3 regions of the Lacticaseibacillus suihuaensis genome follow, and region 1 is predicted to be linked to each of the others. Evidence: predicted binding sites of a transcription regulator. Region 1 holds the regulator's gene; each other region holds the start of a gene.

Region 1 (2,248 bases):
GCGTCTTGATGGTGCTGCTGCACATCCAGCTGCCGCAGTTTCTGATGGCCGACCTCAATTACGTCGGCAACCTGACCATCCCCGGCTCGATGTTCTTCATCGGTATTGCGATGCATCAGGCGGGAATCGCCAACATCCGCTTCGACCGCGAACTTCTTGGCATCTGCGCCGGCCGCTTCGTCATCGCCCCGCTTCTGATGGCGGCCCTGGTCGCCTTCGCCCCGGTGCCGACGCTGATGAAACAGGTCTTCATTCTGCAATCTGCGATGCCGGTGATGACCAACGCCCCGGTCGTCGCCAAGCTCTACGGCGCCGACGCGAACAACGCCGCCATCACCGTCACCGCCACCACCCTGCTGGCGATGGTCGCCATCCCAATCATCATGGTGTTGGTGCAGTAGACCAGGGCGAAAGGCCGCGGGTTTAGCAGGACGGCTAGCCTAGGTAGTATCTGAAAATCCGGGCTCCGGCCCGGACGGACCACTACTTCCGGCTCCGGCCCGGGGCGGCGGAACGCGTGGGGCTCCCCTGAGCCCGTCCCGGTCTCAGGACCCGCCCTGCCTGTAAGCCGGCAAGTACGGCCGACTAACAGGGATTTCACGCTGGCTCGCCCCGGCCCTACGCCTCCAACAGCGGTGCCGTCCGAGCCTCCGCCCTGCCTAGTGGTAAATCCACTCACTAGTGGCATTCTAGGCTAAATACAGACTATTTTTTTGCAGAGACTACCTAGCGCTGTTGCTTGGGTCCCGCACTTGGGCCCAAGTGATGCGCCGTAGCTAGGCGCTTCCGCGTTGCCTGGCGGAGCCCGACGAACTAGGACAAAGCCAGGCGAACTTCGCGAAAGTTCCCCCTGCGTCACGGCACAAAAATAACGTCTGCCTTCCTGCATCACGCAAGAAGACAGACGTTTTGTTTGGCTCAGACCAAAGCTGGGCGGTAAAGGCTCACCACGACGCCCAAGATGATGACGTCGTCGAAGTACATGTCGGCCATCGTGTCGTTCTCCGGGTGGAGGCGAACGCCGTTGGCCTCCTTGAAGAAGCGCTTGACCGTCGCCTCGTCGTCGGTGGTCATCGCCACGACGATCTGGCCGTTCTCGGCGGTGGCCTGCTGCTTGACAATAATCTGATCGCCGTTCAGGATGCCGATCTTAATCATCGAGTTGCCCTGAACGCGCAGCATGAACAGGTCGTCTGGGTCGTAGCTGAGCTCGCCCGGCACCGGGAAGTAATCCTCGATGTTTTCGATGGCCGTAATCGGCACGCCGGCGGCCACGGTCCCGATGATGGGAATGCCGGCCTCCTGAATGCCGGCGAAAGCACGACCGGCCTTGGTCACCTCGAGGGTGCGGGGTTTGGTCGGGTCCTTGGCAATCAGCCCTTCCTTGATCAGACGGTCGAGGTAGGCCGCCACGGTGCTGGAGGAACTCAAGCCGACCGCCTTGCCGATTTCCCGCACTGTCGGCGGGTAGCCGCGGTTTTCGATCGAATCATGGATGGTCAAAAGGATCTCTTTCCACCGCTTTGCACTTGCCTGGGATGGCATACAATCACCGCCTAATGAGATTTGCTGACCTTAATATACCAAACCAAACGCGTGTTTGCAACTTTTTTCGCGTCGTGCCGCGGTTTGTTGCCGGTTTCGCCCGGCCACGCAAAAAGCCGCCGCAAACGCGACGGCTTCGTGGTGCAATGGCTTACTTGGTGGATTGACGGTCGGTGATGTCAAAGCCCAGGCGAATGGTCTTGGCATCGATGTCTTCCTTGTTCATCATCTTGGTGAGCAGGCGCATCGCAACCGCGCCGATGTCGTACAGCGGCTGATCGATGGAGGTCAGCTGCGGCCGCGCCATCTCGGTCAGCTTGGTGTTGTTGGAGGTGATCAGCTCGAAGTCGTCCGGCACGGAAACGCCGGCGTCGATTGCGCCGTCGAGAACGCCGACGGCCACTTCGTCATCGCCGATGACCGCGGCAGTGGCCCCGGCCTTTTGCAGCTGCTCGAACAATGCGAGCCCGGCGTGGTAGCTGGTGTCGGATTCAAAGACCAGGCTTTCGTCGTAGGCCAAACCGGCGTTGTCCAGCGCCTGCTTGTAACCCTTCAGGCGGTATTGCCCGTTGATGGCCTGGCTCAAAGGCCCGGTGATCAAGGCGACCTGCTTGTTGCCGTTGTTGATCAGCTGCGTGGTTGCGGCCTCAACGGCGGCCACGTAGTCGATGTTGACGGAGCCGACCTGCTCGTCCGGGTCGAC
Region 2 (2,248 bases), on a different contig from region 1:
GCGTAGGAGAAGCCGATGCTCAGGCTGATGCGACCGGCCTTGCGGTGGTGGTGGCGTAGCCTGGCCGCGACCTGCTGCGCGATTTCGGTGATCACCCGCTCGATTTCTTCTTGGGTGGCGTAGTCGCGCGGCAGCACCTGCGAGTTGCCGATGCTTGGGGCGCGAACGCGAATGCGCCGCGCCAACTCGCTGCGGTCGACGCCCCAGGCCAAGGCGAACAGCTGGGTGCCGATGATGCCGAATTCGGCCTTCAAGGCGGCCGGCGGCAGGTGGGCGAGGTCGTACATACTGGTGACGCCGAGGCGCTTGAGGCGCTTGGCGGTGCGAGCCCCGATGCTCCACACCGCGTCCAGCTCGGTGAGCGGCCAGATCCTGGCGGCGAAGGTGGCGTAGCTGAGCTTGCCGATCAAGTCGGGCGTGTGCTTGGCGAACAGATCCAGCGCAAGCTTCGCCTGCAGTGGATTCTCGCCGATGCCGATGGTCAGATACAGCCCGAGCTCGCGGTGAACAGTGGCCTGAATGCGCTTGGCCAAAGCGAGCGGCGAGGAACCGAACAGCCGCCACGAGCGGGTGACGTCGAGCACGGATTCGTCGATGGAGTAAGGCCAGCAGTCGCCGGCCGCGGTGAAGCGCTGAAAAATGGTGTTGATGGCGAGATTGCGCTTGATGTAAAGGTTCATGCGCGGCGGCACGACGATCAGTGCGGGGTCCTGCGGCAAATCGCGTTGCCGGCTGACGTTGGCCTGCAGCCCGTAGTTCGCCTTGGCGGTCGGCGAGGTGGCCAGGATTAGGCCGCCGTTGGTGTTTTTCTGTTCGGACATCACCACCAGCGGCGTTTTGAGCGGATTCAGGTGACGCGCGACGCACTCGACCGAGGCGTAAAAGGACTTGTTATCGATCAAAAACACCACGCGGTGGGGTTCTTGGGCATACATAGTGATCACCTCGCCCCTCATTATACAAACGTGTGTTCGCAAAAAGCAAGCGCGATGCCACAAGTGTCGTGCGGTAGCGTAGCGCAAAAAGGCCTTGCCACGGGTTTGCGGCAAGGCCTTTGGGCGTGTCAGACTGGGCGGCGGCAGGCTACTGCGCCGCGGCGGTTGGCTGCAGTTCGGGCGCTTCCCACCAGCTCGTGGCGGGATGGGCGGCGACCAGGTTGGTGTCGGTGGTCAGCACCAACAGGCTGGTGTTGGTCTGGCGAACGGCGGTGGTGGCGGTGTCCATGAACAAGCGCTTCTCCTGCAGGGTCATGGACGGAGGAAAGTCGGCCATGAGCAGGAACTGACGCCCGGCGAACAGGCCGCGAAACAGCTGCACGTACAGGCTTTGCGCCGGCGTCAGGTCCCGCGCCGGTTGATCGAGGAACACAAGGTCGCGGCGCAAGGCGGCGGGAATCAGGGCGAACGACTGGGTCTGGCCGTTGATCAGCAGGTTGGCCTGGACGCTGAGGTAGGGAATGATGCCGGCGTCGGTTTCGTCGATCAGGCCCAGCGCCTTTCGCGCCCCGTTGGCCAGGAATTGCTGGGTGTAAGTGTGGGTCGTGGTTTGCAGGGTTGCCTGGTCCGGTTGATAGATGAAGTAGAGGTCCGCCGGGCTGAACAGTTGGTGCAGTTGCGCTTGGAAGGCCTTGGCGGCGCGGTTGTGAAATAGTGGCATGGTGGCCCTCCTTTCTGATGAGGGAAAACATTAGGGTTGGCTTCGCCGCAGGTGCCAGCGCAGGCGCCCGAGGTGCAGCAGCCAGGCGCTGGCCTGGCCCAGGGCGACGGCACCGACGATGGCCACCAGGGTCCAGCCCTCGCCGCTGAGGGCAAGCGCTGGCCGGGCCCCAGGTGCCTGGTTGGGCACGAGGAGGCCGGGACCGCTGAAGGTGGTGACGTGTGAGTGCATCAGCGTCGTCAGGTCGCGCGAAATGGTGCCGGTCGCCAAAGTCCCTTGCAGCTGGTCGGAAAAGCCGGCGCGGGTCAGCTGACTCAGCCAGCCGGCCGCGTTCGCCCCAAACAACAGGCACAGCAGCCAGACGGCCAGGAAGCCGGCGCCGGCGACAATCAGGCTTTCAAGCAGGTACTGCGCGAGAATCGCGCCGGTGCTTTTGCCCACCATCAGGTAGGCCAGGCTCTCCTGGCGCCGGCGCCTTGCAAACAGCAGGGCGAACAAGAAGCTGACCAGCGCGGTGGCGCCGATCAAAAGCCCCCAGGCCCAAAGCAGCTGCGAATCCAGCTGGCTGTAGGCCCGTTGGACGCCGCCGATC
Region 3 (2,248 bases), on a different contig from region 1:
CGCAGCGCCTGCTTGGCCCCAAACGTACCGAAGGTGATGATCTGCGCCATGTGGTCTTGTCCGTAGCGATCATGTACGTAGCGAATCAGCTCGCCGCGCCGGTTGTCCGGAATGTCCAGGTCGATGTCTGGCATGTTGGCCCGAGCCGGGTTCAAGAAGCGCTCGAACAGCAGGTTGTACTCGATGGGATCAACCTCGGTGATTGCCAAGGCGTAAGCCACCAGGGCCCCGGCCGCGGACCCTCGCCCGGGGCCGGTCATGATGCCAACCTCATGCGCGTGGTTCATCACGTCCCAGACCACTAGGAAGTAGTCGTCAAAGCCCATCTCGGAGATGACGCCCAGCTCGTAGTCCAGCCGCTTGCGGTAGGCGGCAGGGACCGCGGCTTGGGGGAAGCGCCGGACCAGCCCCGCGGTGGCCAGCCGCCTGAGGTAGGTCGACGCGGGTTCGCCGTTGGGCACCGGGTAGTGCGGCAGCTGCGGCTCGCGAAAGGCAATGGTCGCCTCGGCCCTGGTCACCAAGGCCGCCAGGTTGGCCAGCGCCTGCTGTTGCCCGGCCGCCTCGAACGGCGCCGCCGCCATGGCCGGCGGCATCAGCCAGTCGCCACCGGCGTCTTGCAGCGTCGGGTCACGAAAGTTCAGCTGGGTGCCGGCGGCGATCGCCTGCATCACCTTTTGCGTGAAGGCGTCGGCCGGGTCCTTGTAGCAGACGTGGCTCAGCGCCAGCAGCGGCAGGTCATGGGCCTTGGCAAAGGCCGGCAGTTCGGAGTCAAGCTGGGCGGCCTCAAGCCCCAGGTACAGGCTGGCCGGTCGCTTGGCCGCCAGCGCGGCAAACAGCGCGGCGGCCGGCTGATTCAGCGCCTGGAAGGCCTCACTTTGCAGGTAGACACCGGACACGATGGCGGCGATGCCGGTCAGGTCAGGCAGTGCGGCCAGGTTCGGCGGCGTCTGCGCCAGCTTGATAGCGCTGGACAGCCGCAGCAGCTGGTGGTACCCCGCCGTCGTCTCGGCAATCAGCACCGCCTGAGCATCGGGCAGCTCAAGCCGCATCCCCAACAGCGGCTTGAGCTTGGCCGCCTGGGCCTGACGGTAAAAATCGACCACCCCGTACATCACGTTGACATCGGTCAGCGCAACGGCGGAGAAGCCGCGTTCTTGGGCCGTCGCCACGATTTCCTTGACCGTGAGCGGCCCGTTGAGCAGCGTGAAGCTGCTTTGGACTTGTATGTGCGTGAACATCATTTCGCCACCTCAAGCCCATTATACCCGAACGACCCGCGCAACGCGAACAGGGGTTTGTGCCGGGCGACGGTTGCTTTTTGGCGGCGACGTGTTAAGATAACTTAGAAAAGAGGGATGACTATGCGCTATTTTGTTACCATCGTCTGGGGTGCCCTGCTCGGCGAGGTCGTCGGCTTCCTGGTCAGTGCGCTGGCCGGCAACACCTTTGATCCCAAGACAAGCCTGATCGTCGGTTTGGTTTTTGCAGTCCTGTTGTTCCTGCTACCACCGACCATGGCGTACTTCGATCCGGAAACCAGCAAAAGCAAAAAGGCGTAATCCAGCGGTTGCGCCTTTTTCATGCGTCGACAGACTAAAGACGGCGGCTACCCCCATCGGGCAACCGCCGTCTTTGCGTTACTTGGTGATGTAGACGTACAGGTCACTGGTCGAAAAACCGACGTTGAACTTGACGCCGTTGGAAGTGATCGTCGCGATGGTCGTCGCGCTGCCATCGGCGTCCTTGGTCGCCTGGTTGAACTTGCTCAACACCGTCTTGGCCTCGGCCCCGGTCGCGCTGGCCAAAAGCGCAAACTGGGTGCCAAACGCGGTTTGGGCCGCCTTGTCCTTCAGCGCCTTGAGCGGCACGATGTCGGTGATACCCAGCACCTGGCCGTCTTGAACGTTCATGCGAACCGTACCGCCGTTGCCCTTGAGGACCTGCTTGAGGCCCTCAACGCTTGCCGGTAGCTGCTCGTCTTTGGTCGCGACCTTGGCTCGCGCCATCGCGGCCGCGACGTTTTGGCGCTGGGTCTCCACCGCCGCCTGCTGGGTCGGCGTGAGCTTGGTCACATCGGTCTTCTTGGCGTCGGTGGCGGCCTTCAGCTGCTTTTGAATGTCTTTGGGCAGGGCGGTGGCGATCACCGCCTGGTTGTAGGCCTTTTGAATCTTCTGGTAGTCACCCAGCACCTTGGCGGCGTGAATCGTCACCTTGTGGGTCAGGTCGCCGGCCTTCAGCGTCACGGTTT

Evidence for each region. The regulator LexA, encoded in region 1, represses DNA repair genes until DNA is damaged. The targets are predictions, from matches to a motif close to CNAACANNTGTTNG.
Region 2: a site for LexA is predicted at 961-974, ahead of ACYVRZ_RS09840 (Y-family DNA polymerase). Genes of this name have one in related genera too.
Region 3: a site for LexA is predicted at 1,285-1,298, ahead of ACYVRZ_RS01235 (DNA polymerase III subunit alpha). Genes of this name have one in related genera too.

The regions. Positions count from the first base shown of each region.
Region 1 is NZ_BAAGBJ010000003.1:33,360-35,607, reverse strand. It holds gene ACYVRZ_RS03815 (AEC family transporter) at 1-401, shown strand, start outside; gene lexA (transcriptional repressor LexA) at 919-1,545, opposite strand; gene ccpA (catabolite control protein A) at 1,697-2,248, opposite strand, start outside.
Region 2 is NZ_BAAGBJ010000010.1:93,485-95,732, forward strand. It holds gene ACYVRZ_RS09840 (Y-family DNA polymerase) at 1-935, opposite strand, end outside; gene ACYVRZ_RS09845 (hypothetical protein) at 1,084-1,656, opposite strand; gene ACYVRZ_RS09850 (hypothetical protein) at 1,687-2,248, opposite strand, start outside.
Region 3 is NZ_BAAGBJ010000001.1:277,486-279,733, forward strand. It holds gene ACYVRZ_RS01235 (DNA polymerase III subunit alpha) at 1-1,241, opposite strand, end outside; gene ACYVRZ_RS01240 (YjzD family protein) at 1,362-1,559, shown strand; gene ACYVRZ_RS01245 (hypothetical protein) at 1,638-2,248, opposite strand, start outside.